Regions from separate parts of the Roseburia sp. AM16-25 genome, predicted to be linked through region 1. Evidence: predicted binding sites of a transcription regulator. Region 1 holds the regulator's gene; the other holds the start of a gene.

Evidence for each region. Region 1 encodes HrcA, which represses chaperone genes, less so after heat shock. Its sites were predicted from a motif close to TGTTAGCACTCNNNNNNNNNGAGTGCTAACA; they were not measured.
Region 2: the regulator HrcA is predicted to act here: its motif matches at 5,154-5,184, upstream of DW183_RS09050 (Hsp20/alpha crystallin family protein).

Annotation. Positions count from the first base shown of each region.
Region 1 is NZ_QUCW01000002.1:233,383-244,464, reverse strand. It holds gene dnaJ (molecular chaperone DnaJ) at 1-1,141, opposite strand, end outside; gene dnaK (molecular chaperone DnaK) at 1,147-3,039, opposite strand; gene grpE (nucleotide exchange factor GrpE) at 3,110-3,760, opposite strand; gene hrcA (heat-inducible transcriptional repressor HrcA) at 3,781-4,809, opposite strand; gene hemW (radical SAM family heme chaperone HemW) at 5,012-6,214, opposite strand; gene lepA (translation elongation factor 4) at 6,220-8,031, opposite strand; gene spoIIP (stage II sporulation protein P) at 8,107-9,219, opposite strand; gene gpr (GPR endopeptidase) at 9,324-10,229, opposite strand; gene rpsT (30S ribosomal protein S20) at 10,417-10,680, shown strand; gene holA (DNA polymerase III subunit delta) at 10,753-11,082, opposite strand, start outside.
Region 2 is NZ_QUCW01000003.1:380,250-391,331, reverse strand. It holds gene DW183_RS09065 (polysaccharide deacetylase family protein) at 176-877, opposite strand; gene clpB (ATP-dependent chaperone ClpB) at 959-3,550, opposite strand; gene DW183_RS09055 (DnaJ C-terminal domain-containing protein) at 3,578-4,555, opposite strand; gene DW183_RS09050 (Hsp20/alpha crystallin family protein) at 4,632-5,060, opposite strand; gene DW183_RS09045 (CarD family transcriptional regulator) at 5,269-5,790, opposite strand; gene DW183_RS09040 (aspartate kinase) at 5,976-7,295, opposite strand; gene DW183_RS09035 (ABC transporter permease) at 7,476-9,449, opposite strand; gene DW183_RS09030 (ABC transporter ATP-binding protein) at 9,442-10,209, opposite strand; gene DW183_RS09025 (sensor histidine kinase) at 10,356-11,082, opposite strand, start outside.

The DNA.
Region 1 (11,082 bases):
TGCCCATAAATCCTTTTTTCTTCTTTTCTTCCTTAACCGCTGTTCCTCCGGCTTTCAAGGTCTTTCCTGTCTCATCATCAAACTTACGCAAAGTTTCTTTTGCTTCATGACTAAGAGAAGTCGGAACCTGTACCACTAAAGTAACATAATGGTCACCACGCATATTCTTATTACGCAAAGACGGAATACCTTTTCCACGCAAGCGGATCCTGGTATCGGTCTGTGTGCCGGGCTTCACTTCATATACGACCTTTCCGTCCAAGGTATCGATCATGACTTCACCGCCCAGTGCTGCCTGTGCAAATGAGATCGGAGCAGAAGAATAAATATCGTATTCGCTTCTCTGGAAGATCGCATGCGGGGCCACACGAACCTCAACCAAAAGGTCTCCTCTAGGTCCTCCGTTGATGCCCGGCTCTCCCTTTTCACGGATACGAACACTCTGACCGTTATCAATACCAGCAGGAATAGATACAGAAATTCTCTTTTTACGGGAAATGTATCCGGTACCATGGCAATCACTACATTTTTCTTTGATGATCTGCCCTGTTCCCTGACATTCCGGACAAGACGTTACATTCTGTACGGTTCCAAAGAATGATTGCTGTGTAACTACGATCTTTCCCTTACCGCCACACTTCGGACAGGTATCCTTTGTGGTTCCAGGCTTTGCACCGGATCCATGACAAGTTGCACACTCATCTTTTAATACCAGTTCGATCTCTTTTTCACAACCAAATGCTGCCTCTTCAAACTTGATATTGACTCTTGCACGGACATTCTGCCCTTTCATCGGTCCATTGTTGGTACGTCTGTTGCCGCCACCGCCAAAGAAATCACCGAAGATATCTCCAAAGATATCTCCAAAATCCATGCCTGAGAAATCAAATCCGCCGCCACCGGCACCGCCGTCAAAAGCAGCATGACCAAACTGATCATATTGTCTTCTCTTATCCGGATCACTCAAAACAGCATAGGCTTCAGAGGCTTCTTTGAACTTTACCTCTGCTTCTTTATCACCCGGATTCATATCCGGGTGATATTTCTTTGCCAACTGTCTGTATGCTTTTTTGATCGTTGCGTCATCGGCATTTTTATCTACGCCAAGGACTTCATAATAATCTCGCTTCTGTTCTGCCATGTTTTTTATACTTCCTTGAAGTCTGCATCTACGACATCATCATCTGCCGCATTGTAAGTGGTGTTTGCTCCCATATCAGGGCCTGCACCGGCACCCATGTCAGGACCTGCACCCTGTGCGCCTGCTGCCTGAGCCTGCTGTTCATACATCTTGGTGAATACCTTCTGTGCACTCTCCTGCAATTTCTCCTGTGCAGCCTTTAATTCTGCTACGGTTGCATCATCCATAGCCTCTGCTTCCGGATGTGCCTCGAGGATTGTCTTGATCGCTGCGATATCAGCCTCAACTGCTGACTTATCTGCCGCATCGATCTTGTCGCCAACTTCTTCCAAAGCCTTCTCTGTCTGGAATACAAATGCATCAGCATCGTTTCTGGTGTCGATGGCTTCCTTACGCTTCTTATCCTGTGCTTCAAACTCAGCAGCTTCCTTAACAGCCTTCTCAATGTCTTCATCAGACATGTTAGATCCTGCTGTAATGGTGATGTGCTGTTCCTTACCTGTACCAAGATCCTTAGCGGATACATTTACGATACCATTGGCATCGATATCGAAAGTAACCTCGATCTGTGGAACACCACGACGTGCTGGAGGAATACCATCCAGGCGGAACTGTCCTAAGGACTTGTTGTCTCTAGCAAACTGTCTCTCACCCTGTACTACGTTGATATCAACGGCTGTCTGGTTATCAGCAGCAGTAGAGAAGATCTGGCTCTTCTTGGTAGGGATCGTTGTATTTCTCTCGATCAACTTGGTTGCAATACCACCCATAGTCTCGATAGAAAGAGAAAGTGGTGTAACATCCAAAAGCAAGATCTCACCGGCACCGGCATCACCTGCTAACTTACCGCCCTGGATAGAAGCACCGATGGCTACACATTCATCCGGGTTCAAAGACTTGCTTGGCTCATGTCCTGTAAGTGCCTTTACCTTATCCTGTACGGCTGGGATACGGGTTGATCCACCAACAAGGAGAACCTTTGAAAGTTCACTTGCTGTAAGACCTGCATCCTTTAATGCGTTCTGTACCGGAATGGCTGTTCTTTCTACAAGGTCATGTGTTAATTCATCGAATTTAGCACGTGTTAAGTTCATATCAAAATGCTTTGGTCCTTCTGCTGTTGCAGTGATGAAAGGCAAGTTGATGTTTGTTGTTGTTGCAGCGGAAAGTTCTTTCTTAGCCTTCTCTGCTGCTTCTTTTAATCTCTGGAGAGCCATCTTGTCAGTAGAAAGGTCAACGCCTTCTGCCTTCTTGAACTCATCCAGCATCCAATCTGTGATCTTCTGGTCGAAGTCATCGCCACCAAGACGGTTATCACCACTTGTTGCAAGAACTTCGATAACGCCATCACCGATCTCAATGATAGATACATCAAATGTACCACCACCTAAATCATAAACCATGATCTTCTGCTCATTTTCATTGTCAAGACCATAAGCAAGTGCTGCTGCTGTAGGCTCGTTGATGATACGCTTTACATCAAGACCAGCGATCTTTCCGGCATCCTTTGTTGCCTGACGCTGCGCATCATTGAAATATGCAGGAACTGTGATAACTGCTTCTGTGACAGGCTCACCCAGATAGTTCTCTGCATCGCTCTTTAACTTCTGTAAGATCATTGCTGAGATCTGCTGTGGAGAATACTTCTTACCATCGATGGTACGACCATTGTCTGTACCCATATCTCTCTTAATAGAAGAAATTGTCTTTTCTGCATTTGTAACTGCCTGACGCTTTGCAGGCTCACCGATCAATCTCTCTCCTGTCTTTGTAAATGCTACAACAGACGGTGTTGTTCTTGCACCTTCCTGGTTGGCGATAACGGTTGGCTTACCACCTTCCATAACTGCTACACAAGAGTTTGTTGTACCTAAATCAATACCAATAATTTTTCCCATGATTTTTTCCTCCTATTTATCATCACATTGTTATTGTCTTTATTTTAAATTAGCATTGCTACCAATTTGACTAGTTTGCAACCTTGACCATGCTATGACGAAGCACTGTATCGTGATACATATAGCCCTTTTGGAACTCTTCTACGATCTCGCTCTCGCCGGCTTCTTCATCCTCCACATGCATCACTGCGTTGTGAAAATTCGGATCAAATTCATTGCCGAGCGCCTCGATCGGACTCACGCCTGCTTCCTCCAAGGAAGTCATCAGTTGCTTGTAGATCATCTGCATCCCTTGTGCAAATGGATCTTCGCTCTCTTCCATGCCCTTAAGACCTCTTTCAAAGTTGTCAACGACCGGAAGGATCTTTTCCAAGATGCTCTTTGCTCCCACTTCATACATCTGTGATTTTTCTTTCTCAGAACGTTTGCGGAAGTTCTCGAACTCGGCCATCTGGCGTCTGACCTTGTCGGTCAGTTCTTCGATCTGTGCATCCTTTTTGTCTTTCTTTTCTTTCTTTTTGAAAAAGCCTCCATTTCCTTTTTCTTCCTCAGCTTCTTCTGCGGATTCTTCTTTTTCCTCCGCCTCCTCTTTGGTATCAGCGGCTTCTCCTGCCTCTGTACTTTCTGTATCTTTTTCTTCGGAAGTCTCTGTCTCGACTGTCTCGACTGTCTCGTCTACTTTGACTTCTTCCCTATCTTCCTGCTTCTTTTCCTCTGCCACTTTTACATCTCCTTCCTATGTCATTCCCTTTTCATGATCTTGTCAAGCTGCGACTTAAGATTTTTCAGGTTATCCATGACATTTTCGTAATCCATACGCTTTGGTCCGATAATTCCTATCGTGCCCTTCACGCCCTCACCTAATTCATAGGTGGCTGTCACGACGCTGCAATCTTTCATTGTCTGGATCGGTGACTCATTTCCTATATATACCTGAATGCCGGTTTCTTCATCTCCCTGTGTCTCAGAGATCAGATCTGCCAGCGCCTGCTTTTCTTCAAAAGCACTGATCAACTCACTTGCTCTCTGGGAATCGGAAAGTTCCGGATATTTGAAAATATTCGTTGCTCCACTCGTGTAAATCTCCAGATCGTCGTCTTCGTGAATCGTCTCAGCCACGGTATTTAAGACTTGTGCAATGATCTCTTCGTGAATACCCGCCTGCTCTTTTAACTTGGTGATAAGTCCTAAGTTGATCTCATCGACGGTAAGCCCGTTCAAGTTGGTGTTCAAGAGCATGTTGAGTTTCAACATAGTCTCATTGCTCAGAGGTTCCTCAACCGGAATGATCTTGTTCTTTACGATGTTGCCTTCCATAACGACCACCGATAAGATCTGGTGTTCATCTACGGCAGATAACTGTACGAACTTGAGACGGTTGCGCTGGACACTCGGTGCAGATATCATCGTGGCGTACTGCGTATTGTTGGCAAGTACCTTGACGACCTGTTTTAAGAGTTGTTCCATCTTCTCCGTCTTTTCGATCATCAGATCCTTCATCTCGGTCACTTCCCGATCCTTGACTTCCATCAAGTGATCTACATAGAAGCGGTAACCCTTATCGGAAGGAATACGTCCTGAAGAAGTATGCGGCTGTACGATGTAGCCCAGTTCCTCAAGATCCGACATCTCATTACGAATCGTAGCAGAACTCAGATTCAGATCTGACATCTTGGAAATGGTACGGGAACCAACCGGCTCTCCGGTTTCCAGATAGTTCTGTATGATGGCGTTTAAAATTTTCTCTTTTCTCTCACCTAATTCGTCCATCGGATACCTCATCTGATTTCCTTGTTTCTAAGATTGTTAGCACTCATTAACTTAGAGTGCTAATATCTTTAAACCTAATGTATCACTGCCCTTTTGCTTTGTCAACACTTCTCACAATTTTTTTTATTTATTTTTGTGAATTTTTTGTGGCACAGGGACGCTCCTTTTGCCACATGGACTGTCCCCTTTGGCGCAGATGATCTTACAGGAGGAACTGTGCCAGGGCATAATTGCTCAGATCCATTCCCTTGTCGGTCAAAAAGATCCGCCCCTCTGCCACTTCTAGCAAAGCCTCCTGCCGCAAATGTTTGATGGTCTCGCCATAGACGGACTCTATCGAGCAGGAAAAGCACTTGGCAAAATCCTCTCTGGTAACTCCTGCATTCATGCGCAGTCCCAAAAACATAAATTCTTCCATGGCATCTTTTTTAGAAAGACTCGTTACTTCCTGCCATAAAGGCGACGTCAGATTTTCTGTTTCTTCTATATTATTAGAATACAATTTGTCCGCACACAGATCCATATACTGATAGATGTCCCGCACATTTGCCATACGACGGTCGCTTACCATGGAGGCTGCGCCAATGCCAAGTCCCAGATAGTCGCCCCGCCGCCAATAAACGGTATTGTGATAGCAGGCATAACCTTCCCTGGCATAGTTGGATATCTCATATTGCTGATAGCCGTGTGCGATCAAAACGCTTTGTGCCATCTTGGACAGGCGGTATTCCTCGTCCTCGTCCGGCAAAAATTCTGTTTTCATCCCAGCATGCTGCTTGACCGCATCAAATTTATAGCGATCATAAAAAGGGGTTCCTTCTTCCACGATCAAAGAGTAGGCAGAGACATGTTCCGGTCGCAGGGCAATGACCTGCTCTAAAGTATGCATCAATTTTTCCGGGGTCTGTCTCGGCAATCCTGTCATAATATCCACGTTCAGATTGTAAAATCCGCTTTTGCGTGCCATATCAAAAGTCCGCAAAAACTGTTCGTAACTATGGATCCGTCCCAAGAGACGCAGTTCGTCATCATTAGCCGATTGCAGACCGATGCTTAAACGATTGATCCCCATCTTACGGTATGCGCTAAATTTTTCCATCGTTACCGTTCCCGGATTACATTCCATGGAAATCTCAGCATCCTGGCCGATAGTAAAATTTTTATGTAGGGCATCCATGATCTTTCCCATATCCGATGCATCCAGCCAGGATGGGGTACCGCCACCAATATATATAGAAGAAACAGCAACTGATCGCAGTTGCTGTCCCATGTAAGCGATTTCTTTACAGAGGCTTTCGGCATATCTTTTTTGTATGTCATTATCATAGGCTCCTGATAAAAAATCGCAGTAATCACATTTTTTTACACAGAATGGAATGTGTAGATAAAGACTGACCTCTTTCATATTTACTAATCCTCGTCCAATTTTAACACGCTCATAAACGCCTCCTGTGGGATCTCTACATTGCCCACCTGGCGCATACGCTTCTTTCCTTCCTTCTGTTTTTCAAGCAATTTCTTCTTTCTGGAAATATCACCGCCATAACACTTGGCAAGCACATCTTTTCGCATAGCCTTGACCGTCTCTCTGGCAATGACCTTACTGCCGACCGCTGCCTGGATCGGGATCTCGAACAGATGACGCGGGATCTCTTCTTTTAATTTTTCACACATCTTGCGCCCACGTTCGTATGCCGTTCCACTGAATACGATAAAGGAAAGGGCATCCACTTCTTCCTTATTGATGAGGATATCCAGTTTGACCAGATCAGACTTGACATAGCCCTTCATTTCATAGTCAAAAGATGCATAGCCGCGGGATCTGGATTTTAAGGCATCAAAGAAATCATAGATGATCTCATTCAAAGGCAGGGTGTACTTGAGCAGGGCACGCGTTTCTTCCATATACTCCATACTGATGTAAGTTCCGCGCCTCTCCTGACACAGATCCATAATGGCTCCGATATACTCGCTCGTCACCATGATCTCCGCCTCTACGACAGGTTCTTCCATGTATTCGATCTCTGACGGATCCGGCAGATTGGATGGATTGGTCAACTCGATCATGGTGCCATCCGTCTTATACACACGATAAACAACGCCCGGTGCCGTTGTCACCAGATCCAGATTATACTCTCTTTCCAGTCTCTCCTGGATGATCTCCAGATGCAAAAGTCCAAGGAAACCACAACGGAAACCAAAACCAAGGGCTACCGATGTCTCCGGTTCAAATTGTAAAGATGCATCATTTAACTGCAATTTTTCCAATGCGTCTCTTAGATCCGGGTACTTGGCTCCATCCGCCGGATACAGACCACAGTAGACCATAGGATTGACCTTTTTATAGCCCGGCAAAGGTTCCTTGCACGGATGCTTCTTGTGTGTGATCGTATCGCCCACGCGGGTATCTTTGACGTTCTTGATGCTGGCTGTCATATAACCGACCATGCCAGCAGAAAGTTCATCACAAGGGATAAATTGTCCGGCTCCAAAATAACCGACTTCTACAACATCCGCTGTCGCGCCTGTTGCCATCATCAGCACCTGATCTCCGGGACGAAGCGTTCCCTCCTTGATACGGCAGAAAACGATCACGCCCTTGTATGCATCATACAAAGAGTCAAAGATCAATGCCTGCAGCGGTGCCTTTGGATCACCGGTCGGTGCCGGCAATTTGCTAACGATCTGCTCTAAGACTTCCTCTACATTCAGACCGGTCTTGGCAGAGATCAGCGGTGCATCCTGCGCCTCTAAGCCGATCACATCCTCGATCTCGTCTTTGACACGCTGCGGCTCCGCACTTGGCAGATCGATCTTGTTGATGACCGGAAGGACATCCAGATCGTGATCCAATGCCAGATAGACATTTGCCAACGTCTGTGCCTCGATTCCCTGTGCCGCATCCACCACCAGAATAGCGCCGTCACATGCCGCCAGACTACGCGATACCTCATAGTTGAAATCCACGTGTCCCGGTGTGTCGATCAAGTTGAAAATATATTCTTCCCCGTCTTTTGCCTTGTAGATGATACGCACCGCCTGAGACTTGATCGTGATACCACGCTCACGCTCCAGATCCATATTATCCAAGACCTGTGCCTGCATCTCACGATCGGTAAGCAGGCCCGTCATCTCAATGATACGGTCTGCCAGTGTTGACTTGCCGTGATCGATATGGGCTACAATACAAAAGTTACGAATTTTGCTCTGATCTATTGCCATGAAAATTTATCCTCCGCATTTCCTATCGAAAATTTGCTCATTTGGTAAGATTATACCATAGGAATACGCGTCTTCTCAAGTGTGCGATTGTCCCAATAGTACATAGGCAAGGATATTGGCGAGCGGATCCATGGCATTATAGACCTCCTCAAAGGTGTTGGTCTGCGCCCCCACCTCGATCAGCATGGACTTGGGGCACATATGCATATTATAACGATAGCCCTTCAAAAAGACCGGTCTGGTAAAGCCCGGATACAGTTCTGCCGCCGCGATCTGCATTTGCAGAGAAGTTGCCAGATTATCCTGCAGATTCGGATTTTGCAGATAATCGATCGGACCGGTCGATGTCGTTCTGCTCAGCCCATTGAAGAACATGATCTTTGCCGTCTGCTTGCCACCTATATCCGTCACCAGATGGACATCATCCCCCACACCATCTCTATGTAGATCGATCACAACCTGTATGGTCGGATTGTCCGCCAAGACCTGCCTGATCTCCGGTTCCGCGTTGGAATAGGCATAATCGCGCCCATCCACGTCATATTTGCCCCGATGATGCAAGACAGGAATCCCATAGGTATCCTGCAAAAGGCTTGTCAGGCGATCCCCCAGCCCCATGACCGTCATCCCTTCCGATCCATCCGAGTCCACAAATCCTTCTTGTGAATGTGTATGATAGATCAAAATGACCGGTCCTCCCACATTTGTATCAATGGTCAGGTCTTTTGCTAAAAGTTGCCCCGGATTCAGTTCCGAGGAATCGATCGTCGTTGTGCGGTCAATCCGATAAAAGTTTTTGACCAGATAATCAAAGTCCAGCAGTTTATCCCGATTAACCTCTGCCTGCTTTGTCCAAACCGGTGTCGCTGTAGCAGCCACATTTTCTGCCCCGGCCGCAGCGATCGGATCCTGTGTCTCCTCCTCATCCCCATTTGCCTTTTGCGCATCTGCACTGATTTCTATGTCGGCATTTTTTGTATCTTCTTGCTTTCCGGAATTTTCTATGGCAGCCAGCAGAGTCAGTTCATCTTTTGACTCATCTTCCCCATAGACATATGCCATGACCGGTGTTGCCAATTCCATCTGCTGTAAGAGCAGGTCTGACAAAGATGCCTCTGTCGTTTGAAAGCAGAACACCGGCACACATAATTTTAATAATTGATAATACAAAGACCACTTGGCACTCACAAATCTCTCCTTTTCCCCACGCACCAATATATGCGTTTTTTTTCGAGATATGCCTGCCTATGCCAAAGGGGACGCTCCTTATGGCAAAAGGAACGTCCCTGTGGCTAGACTCTTGGGACAAAAGTCATGTTGAGTCCTTCCGATATCGTAAAACTCAGGCGGTTGACCGCCTCGTCAATGTCTTTGGATGTCACATACATGGTATTTAACTTGGGCGAGATCAGGCTACGCACAGAGGCTTCCATCTCCTCCGGTTCTGATTTGTTTTCCTCCATGAGCCCCATACAAAAATCCGCAATGATGGTCGCTGCATCAACGACTGTCGGAATGCCGATCGCGACCACAGGGATGCCCAGATGCTCCTCGGTAATGGCATTACGGTAATTGCCAACACCGGATCCCGGAATGATGCCTGTATCTGTGATCTGGATCGTCCGGTTGAGCCTTTTGATGCTGCGCGCGGCAAGCGCATCCACTGCAATGACCAGATCCGGCTTGGTTTCGGCAACAATTCCACGCAGGATCTCCACGGTCTCCATGCCTGTCTGCGCCATGACCCCCGGCACAATGCCACTGATACTGCAGCACTGATCCAGTTCCACCAGATATTTTCCGAACTCCTCCAACAAATGTCTGGTGATAAACAGATGATCGATCACTTTCGGACCCAGGGCATCCGGCGTGACCTCCCGGTTTCCCAAACCAATGACTAAGATCTTGGCATTTCTATAATCTTTTGGCAAAAAGGTCTTCAACTGCTCGGAAAAGATTTCCGAGATTTCCCGATGGTAGCCGCTGTCTTCTTCCATCATCTGATCCGCTTCGATACTGACATAAGTCCCCCGCGGCTTTCCCAGTGTCTTTGCCGCCTTTTGGGTATCAATGCATACTTTTGTGATGACCACATCCTCGCCTCTCTTTTTCTTCTCCACCCGGATACCGGATACTTCCTTCCCATCCGGTCGTTTTTCCGATGTTTCCACCGCAAGGTCTGTTCGAATCTGAAACATCCCGCATCATGCCCTCGTTTCTTCAAATCTTTTCCTTATTGTTTGCACTTTTTTATGAAATATGTATTGACAGACAATGCTTACTGCTATAAAATAATCTAGTATGTTTGTAACAGACTGTCCGTGTCCGGCTTTGTTACAACAGAGTTACTATTATTTTTATATCAAGACATTGGAGGTGTACAGATTGGCTAACATTAAATCTGCTAAGAAGAGAGTATTAGTTACAGAGATCAAGACTGCTAGAAATAAAGCAATCAAGTCTAAGGTTAAGACTTGTATCAAAAAGGTAGAAGCAGCCGTTGCTAACAAGGATAAGGAAGCTGCTAATGAAGCACTCATCGTTGCTATTTCTGAGATCAACAAGGCAACAAGCAAGGGTCTCTACCACAAGAACAATGCAGCAAGAAAGGTATCTCGTCTTACCAAGGCTGTTAATTCTATTGCTTAATTTTTTTGAACATAAACAAAAAGAAACACCAGTACCGTCATACTGGTGTTTTTCTTTACGCATTTTTCCGGTTCAACCCGCCCATTTGATCATCAGCATCTCGACTGCCAACTGGTCGTTGATCCGTCCTGTCTTTGCTCTCTCATCCAGATCTGCCGCATCTTCCAATAAAGCCCGGATCTGTTCCATGGTAAAATTCCTTGCAAGTCCCAGATTCTTTCGCACAATAAAATCACGGATGCCCATCTTGCCTGCGATCGTCTGTACATTCATCCCCTGCGATGCCATATCCTTCATGACGTACATCTGGTCAAACTGTCGGATGATCAGCGCCAGAATACGGATCGGCGGTTCCTTTGTCGCCAGCATATCATGATATAGATCCAATACCTTTGGCAGATT
Region 2 (11,082 bases), on a different contig from region 1:
AATATAAAATCTTGCATATTTACTTGCATATTTCCTATTTCTTCTTGCATTTTCGTTTTAAAATGCAGGATTTCGTATCTGATTATGCATCACACCTAATAAGATACTAAATAATGGGAAAAAGTACAAGTCTTTTGTCATATATATTTTCTATCACTTGTATGTCATAAACCTATCACGGTTCCACAAGGCGGTCGACTGTCACAAAGGTATAGCCCATTTCCTGCAAAGCCGGAATGAGTTCCCGGACTGCCTCCACAGTGGACGGATAAGCGTCGTGCATTAAAATAATATCATTTTCTCCCACATTTTTCACTACCTTACAATAAACCTGCTCCGCGTTCTGTAGGCTCCAATCCAGAGTATCCACATCCCAGAAGATCCAGAACATGCCTGTCTGCTTTTCCAAGGTCTCATTTTTGCAGCCAAACGGCGGGCGGAAAAATTGCGGACGTTTTCCGGTCAGACCTTCTAAAATATCATTAGTCTTTGTTATCTCCTCTGTTGTCTCATCCGCGGAGATCTGGCAGACATTGGCGTGCGTATATGTGTGATTTCCGATCAGATGCCCGGCATCGCTTACCTTTTTTACAACATCCGGGTAGAGTTCTGCTTCTTTTCCCATCATAAAAAAACTCGCCTTTATACCTGCCTGATCCAAGACATCAAGGATCTCCTCTGTATAGACCGGATGGGGACCGTCATCAAAAGTCAGGGCTACGAGTTTTTCCGCCGGGTCTGCCCAGTCTGCATTGCTTATGACTGTCGCAGTCTTTCGCACCGGGTCCGATCCTTCATAGACCGCATACTGCCAGAAAAGTCCGCCACACGTCACAAGCAGTCCAAAAAGTCCCGTCAGGATATACTTCTTTTTCATAAAAAAAGCCAGCCCTGACTTTTTGCCAAGACTGGCTCTGCTCTTATTCTTCATACTATAGTATATGAAAAATGTGCTCTTTTATGCCTGATGCTTTACGACAGCGGTCAATTCTGTACCCGCTACATCAATATAAATGGTATCGCCCATATCCACTTCATCTGCCAAAATGCATTTGGCTGCCATGGTCTCTACATACTTTTGCAGATACCGCTTGAGTGGTCTTGCACCATAGATCGGATCATAACCATGATCGACAATGTAGGTCTCTGCCTCCGGTGACAATTCCACACGGATCTCACGGTCTGCCAGACGTCCGTTCAACTCCTCCATGAGAAGCGTCACGATATGACCGATATTATCCTTGGTAAGCGGCTTGAACAAAATGGTCTCATCCAGACGGTTCAAAAATTCCGGTCTGAAATGCTGACGCAGTTCGTTCATCACGGCATCTTCGGCTTCCGGTCGGATATTGCCATTTTCATCAATGCCCTCCAACAGATAGGAAGACCCCAAATTACTGGTCATGATGATAATGGTATTTTTAAAGTCAACCGTCCTGCCCTGTGAATCCGTGATACGTCCATCGTCTAAGACCTGCAAGAGGACATTGAATACATCCGGGTGCGCCTTTTCCACCTCGTCAAAGAGGACAACGGAATAAGGTTTTCTGCGGACTGCCTCTGTCAGTTGTCCGCCCTCATCATAGCCGACATATCCAGGAGGCGCTCCGATCAGACGGGAAACGGAATACTTCTCCATGTACTCGCTCATATCCAGACGTACCATGTTGTTCTCATCGTCAAACAGGCTTGCCGCCAATGTCTTTGCCAGTTCCGTCTTACCTACACCGGTAGGTCCTAAGAAAAGGAAGGATCCGATCGGTTTGTCCGGGTCTTTGATACCCGCTTTGGAACGGATGATGGCTTCACTGACCTTGGTCACGCCCTCATCCTGACCGATGACCCGCTTGTGGAGTTCCTCTGCTAAGTGCAGGGTCTTATTGCGCTCGCTCTCATTTAATTTTGCCACCGGAATACCGGTCCAGCGGGAGATGATACGGGCGATCTCCTCCTCGGTCACGCTCTCGTGGACAAGACTCATATCCTTATTCTTGATCAGTTCTTCTTCCTGCTCCAACTGCTTTTCCAACTGTGGAAGTTTGCCGTATTGGAGTTCTGCCGCCTTTTCCAGATCATAATTCTGCTGGGCGATCTTAATCTCATTGCGCAGGCTCTCCAGTTCCTCTCGTAACTGGGAAACCTTTTCTACTGCGTGCTTTTCGTTATCCCACTGGGCTTTCTGTCCGGAGAATTTCTCCCGCAGTTCGGAAAGTTCTTTTTGCAGATTTTCCAGACGCTCCTGACTCAAATGATCGTCCTCTTTTTTCAGCGCAGTCTCCTCGATCTGAAGCTGCATGATACGACGGTTGAGTTCGTCCAACTCTGTCGGCATGGAATCCAGTTCCGTCTTGATCAGGGCACACGCCTCATCGACCAGATCGATCGCCTTATCCGGCAGGAAACGGTCTGAGATATAACGGTTGGATAAAGTTGCCGCAGAAACCAACGCACCATCTGTGATCTTAACGCCATGGAATACTTCATAACGTTCTTTCAGACCACGCAGGATGGAAATGGTGTCTTCGACCGATGGTTCATCCACCATAACCGGCTGAAAACGTCGCTCCAGCGCCGGATCTTTTTCAATGTATTCCCTGTATTCATCCAGAGTCGTTGCACCGATACAATGCAATTCTCCACGCGCAAGCATTGGTTTTAACATATTGCCCGCATCCATGGCACCGTCTGTCTTTCCGGCACCAACGATGGTATGCAGTTCATCGATAAAGAGGATGATCTCGCCATCGGAATTCTTAATCTCATCCAAAACGGCTTTCAGACGTTCCTCAAACTCACCACGATATTTTGCACCGGCGACCAGTGCACCCATATCCAGGGCGAACAACTTCTTGTCCTTCAGGCCTTCCGGTACATCCCCGCGGACAATTCGCTGTGCCAGACCCTCTACGGCTGCCGTTTTGCCGACACCCGGCTCACCGATCAGTACCGGGTTATTCTTGGTCTTACGGGATAGGATACGGATCACATTGCGGATCTCTGCGTCTCGTCCGATGACCGGATCAAGTTTCTGGTCTCTGGCACGCTCGACCATATCATAACCGTATTTCTCCAAGGTATCATAGGTTGCTTCCGGATTGTCCGTCATCACCCTCTGGTTGCCCCGCACGGTAGAAAGTGCCTGTAAAAAGCGGTCTCTCGTAATGCCATACTCCTTAAAGATTTCCTTGATGGCACGATTCGGGTAACGGATCATGGCAAGGAAAAGGTGCTCGACGGAGACATACTCGTCCCCCATCGCCTTTGCCTCATCCTCTGCATGGATGAGTACCTGATTTAAGTCCTTACCGACATAGACCTGCCCCCCGGAGACTTTTGTCCTTGCCTCCAGATGCCGGATGGCATTATCCTTAACATGTTCTAACTGTATCTCCATCTTTTCGATCATCTGCGGGATCAGTCCATTTTCCTGCTGCAAAAGAGCGACCAAAAGATGTTCCTGTTCGATCTCCTGATTTCCATATTCATATGCCAATTTCTCACAGTCCTGCACTGCTTCCATTGACTTTTGTGTAAATTTCTGGATGTTCATATGCTTCACCTCCTAAATCTTATCTTATCACGCAGACGCTCTTTCTGCACCTGCATATTCTCTTAATTTTTGTTTTGCCATCGCATTCAGATGTCTCGGCACATCGACCTCCACGGTCACGTACTGATCGCCGTGGAATTGCGCATTCCGCATGGAGACGATACCCTTATTTTTCAGACGGATCTTGCTGCCGGACTGGGTGCCCTCTTTGATCTGACACTCGACATCGCCGTACAAGGTGTGGACTCTGGCAGATCCGCCCAGGGCTGCCGTTACAAATGGCACACGGATGGTCGAATAGACATCCATGCCTTCCCTACGGAAAGCCTTACTGTCAAGCACATGGACTGCCAGCATCAGATCACCATTCTTGCCACCATTTATGCCCGGCTGACCTTTTCCTGCAAGGCGTACAGTCTTCCCCTCATCGATTCCTGCCGGAATATGCACCGACAAAGTCTGCGGCTGTCTGCCGGATGGATCAGAGATCGTGATCTGCTTGTCACAGCCAAAGGCTGCATCTTCAAAGGATATGGTGATCTCTGCATGCAGATCTTTTCCTTTCATTGCACGGTTGCCAAAGCCCTGAGATCTGCCGCCAAAACCGGAGCCACCACCACCAAAAGCACCTCCAAAGATGGAATCAAAGATATCTCCCATATCATCCATATTGCCGCCTTCAAAATGAAACTCCATGCCATCACCATTGCGATAGAACTTGGTTCCCCCGAAGCCGGAGCCGCCAAAACCACTTGCCTGGTTCGGATCAAAGCCTTCTGTAAAGGCAGCGTGTCCAAACTGGTCGTACAACTTTCTTTTTTCTTTATCACTCAAGACATCATAGGCTTCTGTGATCTCTTTAAACTTTTCTTCCGCCTTTGCATCCCCCGCATTGGTATCGGGATGGTATTTCTTTGCCAATCGCCGAAACGCTTTCTTTATCGTACTCTCATCTGCTTTCTTGTCGACGCCCAAGACTTCATAATAATCTCTCTTGGCAGACATCCCAACTCACCTACTTTCTTATTTAAAAGAAAACTGGCTACGGATTGTAGCCAGCCTCTTTTGTTCCTATCATCGATCACTCAATGGCGATCGTCTTTTTCTGCTCTACCTTCGGCTGGGCTTCCTTCTTTGGAATATCCAACTTCAAAGTACCGTTTTCAAATTTCGCCTTGATGTCCTCATGGGTGATATCTTCACCTACATAAAAACTTCTCTGGCAGGAACCACTGTAACGCTCCTTGCGAATGTACTTGCCATCTTCGGATTTCTCCTCGTCATTCGTGCTCGTTGTAGCACTGATGATCAGATAGCCATCCTTCAATTCCGCGTTTACATTTTCCTTACTATATCCCGGAAGATCAATCACCACTTCGTAACCTGTCTCTGTTTCTTTGACATCCGTCTGCATCAGGTTTGCCTTAGCAGTCGGTGTGGTCTTTCTCTCCTGTGGGAATACAAAGAAATCATCCATAAAATCATTTCCAAAAATACTAGGCATTAACATAAGTCATCGCTCCTTCCATATCATCAAAACTATTTGTTTTCTTATCTCATTGTTTTAATGTCTTTTCTTTTGACAATTATGTTATAGCACCTTTATTAGCACTCGTCAATAGTGAGTGCTAATAATTTTTGAAAATTCACAAAATCGTCACAAAAATCCCCAGACGGATCTTTTCCATCTGGGGATTGCTGTTTACTCTTTCTTTATTTTATGCGACTACCATATGTTCTTCGATGAAACCCTCCACCTGATTGCGCGGGATCTCCAGCACCGCGGAAATCTCCGAGTACAACTGCATCTCCGCCATCTTCATGTAGCGCTCATCCAGAGCCGTCATCTTCTTGCCCTTTTCCATGCGTCCGCGTCCACGCTCCCGCACAGTCTTTAATAGACGAACCCATTCCTTGCCGTCCAGACTACGGATGCACTCCTTGTATTCGTTCTCACGCTGCTTGTCATTGGTCACGTTTAACATATCGATCTGCGGCATCGCCTTGATCAGTGACATGACATCATCCTTGGTCATAACCCGGCGAATGGAAAGTTTGGGATTGTCCACCGGCGCATACATGATGCTGGTGCCATCTGTCGTCGGCGACAAATAATAATACTGCCGGTCTTTTGGCACATTCGGCATATCCAGGGTGTCGATCTTTACAATCTCGCATACACCATGATGACCATACACTACTCGTTCGCCCACTTCAAACATCTTGACACATCCTTTCACCAATTTCGACAACTCCATCGAGTCCACGACAATTTACACACATTTTACCTATATACATATATATTTTATCAACTTTTGGCAAAAAATGTAAGGGCGAATTTTCACAAAGTATATCTGAAACGCAAATGGATATTTTTCACAAACAAAAGGCACCTATCAAAAGGTGCCTTAAAAGATCCATATATCTAGATCTGTGTCATCACAAAGATATCGTAAATAGCCTTGATAGCATTGTCAAAATCATTGTTGCTGACACCGATAATGATGTTCAACTCGGAAGATCCCTGATCGATCATCTTAACATTGATGTTGGCATGTGCCAGTGCAGAGAAGATCCTTCCTGCTGTACCACGGGTAGACTTCATGCCACGGCCAACGACAGCGATCAGTGCCAGATCCGCTTCCAGATCAATGATGTCCGGATTTACGAGACGACGGATGGAAGAAATAACCTGCTGCTCTTTTCCTTCGAACTCTTCCTGATGTACAAAAACTGTCATGGTATCAATACCAGATGGCATATGTTCAATGGAAATACCATTCTCTTCAAATGCCTCCAGTGCTTTACGACAGAAGCCCACTTCTGAGTTCATCATATCTTTATCAATATTGACTGCTACAAAGCCTCTCTTGCCGGCAATACCGGTAATCGTATAATCTGCCTTTTGACAGGTGCTTTCCACAATCATGGTTCCCGGTTCTTCCGGCGCATTGGTATTCTTGATATTGATCGGGATGCCCGCTTTGCGTACCGGGAAGATTGCATCTTCATGCAGCACGGAGGCGCCCATATAAGAAAGTTCTCGTAATTCTCTATAAGTGATCACCTTGATCGGCTGTGCATTCTCAACGATTCTAGGATCTGCGACCAGACAACCGGAAACATCTGTCCAGTTCTCATAGACGCTGGCATGTACTGCCTTGGAAACGATCGATCCTGTAATATCAGATCCACCTCTGGAGAATGTTTTTACATTGCCATTGCTATCACTTCCGTAAAAACCTGGAATCACAGCCTTTTCTACATGCGAGAGACGTTCTGCCATCGCCTTATCTGTTTTATAGTCATCAAAGTTTCCATTCTCGTCAAAGAAGATCACTTCTGCTGCATCGATAAATTCATAGCCTAAGTAGTTTGCCATGATGATACCATTTAAATATTCACCACGGCTGGCTGCATAATCTTCTCCGGCTTTATCTGCAAAGTTTTTTTCGATTGTTCTGAATTCGTCTTCCAAAGAAAGTGTCAGATTCAGTCCATTGATAATGGAATTGTAACGTTCCTTAATTTTTTTCAGTGCACCCTTAAAGTCTTCCTCGGCTTCTGCTAATGCATAACAGGAATAAAGCATATCTGTTACTTTCGTATCCTTTGCATTACGTTTTCCCGGCGCACTCGGCACAACATAACGACGTGACTCATCCGCGCGGATAATATCTCCTACCTTGGCAAACTGTGCTGCACTTGCCAGGGAACTTCCACCAAATTTTACTACTTTAACCATTGTCTTACTCCTTAACACTCGTGTATATATAAAAATCGTCCGATCAAATCAGATGCTTTCTATATCTTATACTATATCTTATACTGTTTCTTCTTGCGTTGCTACAATATATCCGCTCTCGATTATAGCATATCCTGTCAAGTGCATGCAATGGAAAAACTTTTCGGTTATTCCTTCTGGTTATTCCTGTACGATACGATTGTATGTCCGGGCAGTCATCAGATACACCAGCACATAGATGATACCAAATACCACAAAACAGCCAACCATACACCCTGCCAAAAGCGCTGTATTGCGCATATTAAAGAGTGACAACATACGACGGATCATTGGAAAAGCAAAACAGGTATGGATACAGGCAGCTACAAGCGGCATAAAAAATACCATCAACACCTGGGAACGAATGGCAGAGGACACTTCCTCATGCGTCATGCCGACCTGCTGCATAATATGAAATCTCTTTCGATCATCATATCCTTCTGACATCTGTTTATAATAAATGATCAAAACTGTTGCAATCATAAAGAGTACACCAAGAAAAGCACCCGTAAAGAACAAACCACCATAAAGCGCATTCAACGATTTCTCATTCACGTTTCGATTTTCCACAGAAAAGCTGCTCATGTTTGTGGATGGATACTTTTGTATTTTCTTATAGAGTTCCTTTTGCTGATCAGCATCTCCATCGATATCAATACCATAATATGATCGCAACTCGTTAAAACAGTCATCATACTGATATGGTATGTGCTCTGCTATTTGCTCTACCGCTGCTTCATCTGGGAAAACAATGTAATATCCACTTGACATATAAGATGCCAGTATTCCATTGCACGGTGCCTTTTTCACTTCTTTTGCACGATAATCCTGTCCCATAATCTCAATCATGTCTTTTCCATAACGTTCATGAGCCGCATATACCAAAACCTCTCCCGGTTCTAACGTCTCCTTTGTATGCATGCTCTTATTGTAATCCTCCAGATTCATGCAAAAAAGAACTCCCGCAGACGTTCCCATGGCAGACGCATCTGCTTCAAATGCATCTCCATGTCTTCGGGTATAAATAATACAACCGCGTACATAAATCTCATCTTTGACATCACAGCCGGTTTCCTTCGCCATCTGATGAATGGCTTCTATCATCTTCTGATCGTCACTGCGACTTGTACCGGAAACATAACACATGTTCTGCATCGGATAACGCGTATATAAAATATCGTGCATGCTAAACATCATAGAAGATGTCGTGGAAATCATCACGAGCACCATGGTAGAAAGAACACAAATGTGCGCTAATCCTATCGCATTTCGCTTCATACGATACATCATACCGGAAACACTCACAAAATGATTTGTCTTATAATAGAAACTTTTCTTCTTTTTCAGCAATTTTAGTAACGCAATACTTCCCGCTGTAAACAGCAGATATGTGCCAAAAATGACGCAGAGAACGGCTACAAAAAACATAGCAAGTGCAGACACCGGATCTTCTATTTTCAGCGAAATAGTATAGCCTGTCGCCAAAAGTATAAATCCAAGAATGGCAAGCAGCCATTTTGCACGTGGTTCCTTTTCGCCCATATCCGTTCCATGTAAAAGTTCGATTGGCGATGTCGCATGAATTTGCGCAATATCATAAAAATAATTTAGCGCCATTATGACGGCAAACAATACCACCGTATGTCCAATCGCAAGCGGCGATACAAAAAAGCCCAGCGGAACAGAGAAACCTAGCATGCGTATCAGAACTGCATACAAAAGTTTATCCAAAAGCATGCCAAAAAGGATTCCTGCTAAAAGTCCTATCACAAGTACACTTAAGCTCTCCCAGAACAAGGTGATCGCCAGATGTTTTTTCTCTAAGCCAAGCATATGGTAAACACCAAACTCTTTTCTTCTCTGCTTGATCAGAAAGCTGTTCGTATATAACATGAAAATCACTAGAAAAATGCGGACAACCCAACAGGCAAATATCAAAATAGAATTCATTGTATCAAAGCCGAGCATGTTCTCAAATCCCGGATTCAGTGCCAATGATTGTATAATATAAAACATTGCCACAGCAGCAATCACGCTGAGTATATAAGGAGTATATATTTTTCCATTCTTTTTCATATTCGTTTTTGCCAGCTGGCGGTAAAATCCTTTACTCATTTTCATCACCGCCTGTCGTCAAGAGTGTCAGTGTATTGGCAATCTTTTGATACATTTCCTCATTTGTACTGTTGCCACGATACAACTGATGGAACACTTCTCCATCCTTTATAAACAAAACACGGCTTGCATGCGATGCTGCTTTTGTCGAATGGGTTACCATCAAGATTGTCTGCCCTGCCGCATGTAACTCCGAGAACACCTGCAGTAATTCATCTGTTGCCTTTGAATCCAAAGCACCTGTCGGTTCATCTGCGAGAAGCAGTTTGGGATCCATCATAAGTGCGCGTGTCACTGCCGCACGCTGTTTCTGTCCACCAGACACCTCATATGGAAATTTATCTAACACATCCTCTATCCCCAGTCTTTTTGCCAATGGTTCTGCTTTTGCCTTCATCGCTTCTGGTTTTTTCCCTGCAAGCACCATTGGTAAATAAATGTTATCTCTTAGAGAAAAGGTATCCAACAAATTAAAATCCTGAAATACAAATCCCAAATGATCACGACGGAATTTAGAAATTTCTTTTTCCGGCAAGTCCGTAATATCACATCCATCTAAAAGAACACTGCCGCTCGTTGGTCGGTCGAGTGCTGCTAAAATATTCAAAAGTGTTGTCTTACCACTTCCGGATTCTCCCATAATTGCCAAATATTCTCCCTGTTCCACAGAAAACGAAACATCCCATAATGCTTGTACCTGATTTCCGCCCAGACGCGTTTTATATATCTTTTCCAGACAATTTACTTCTAACATAGCCATATTTTCCTCCTGTCCTACACGCATCCCCTGCGTGCGCACTATCTTTTTTCATTACAAGCATACTTTAACAAAAGCCCTATAAGTCAACCATCGAATCGTGTGACATATAAGGCTTCTTGTGTGACATTTTTGTAAGATAGCAAAAATCATTCTATTATACGCTCTTCTCTGCGAAGATCCAGTGTGACGGTTGTTCCCTCGCCCACAACGGATGTCAATGAAATACTATGATGCAGGCGGTTCATCGTCCGCTTACATAAATACAATCCCAGACCGGTGGATTTGTGATCTGCTCTGCCGTTATACCCTGTGTATCCTTTTTCAAAAACGCGTGGCACATCCTCAGGCGCAATCCCGATTCCTGTGTCACGAATGGTAAGAAGTCCCGGCATTTCCATGGCAATGGTTACACTTCCCTGATTTGTATATTTGAGTGCATTGGAAAGCACCTGTTCCAGCACAAAGCAAAACCATTTTTCATCGGTAAGCACATGTGCCGAGATCGTATCATAACAGATTGCAATCTTTTTCTGCACAAAAACGGACGCATATTTACGGATCGTTTTTCGTATCAATTCATCCAAATCATAGGAATCAAAAACAAAGTCCGTTCCCGATTCCTCTAATCTTGTAAAATGAAGAATCATCTCAACATACTCTTCCATACGAAAAAGCTGCTGCTGCAGTTGTCGGCTTTCTGGTGTATCTTCTTTTTGCAGTAACATATTCATCGCTGCCATCGGTGTCTTCACCTGGTGCACCCACGTCGTATAATACTCCTGTCTTTCTTTTGTTGCAGTCTGCAGTTGTTCTGCCTGTTTACAATAGCGTTTCGTAAGCTGACCGAGCAAATCGAGATACTCTTTTTCTACC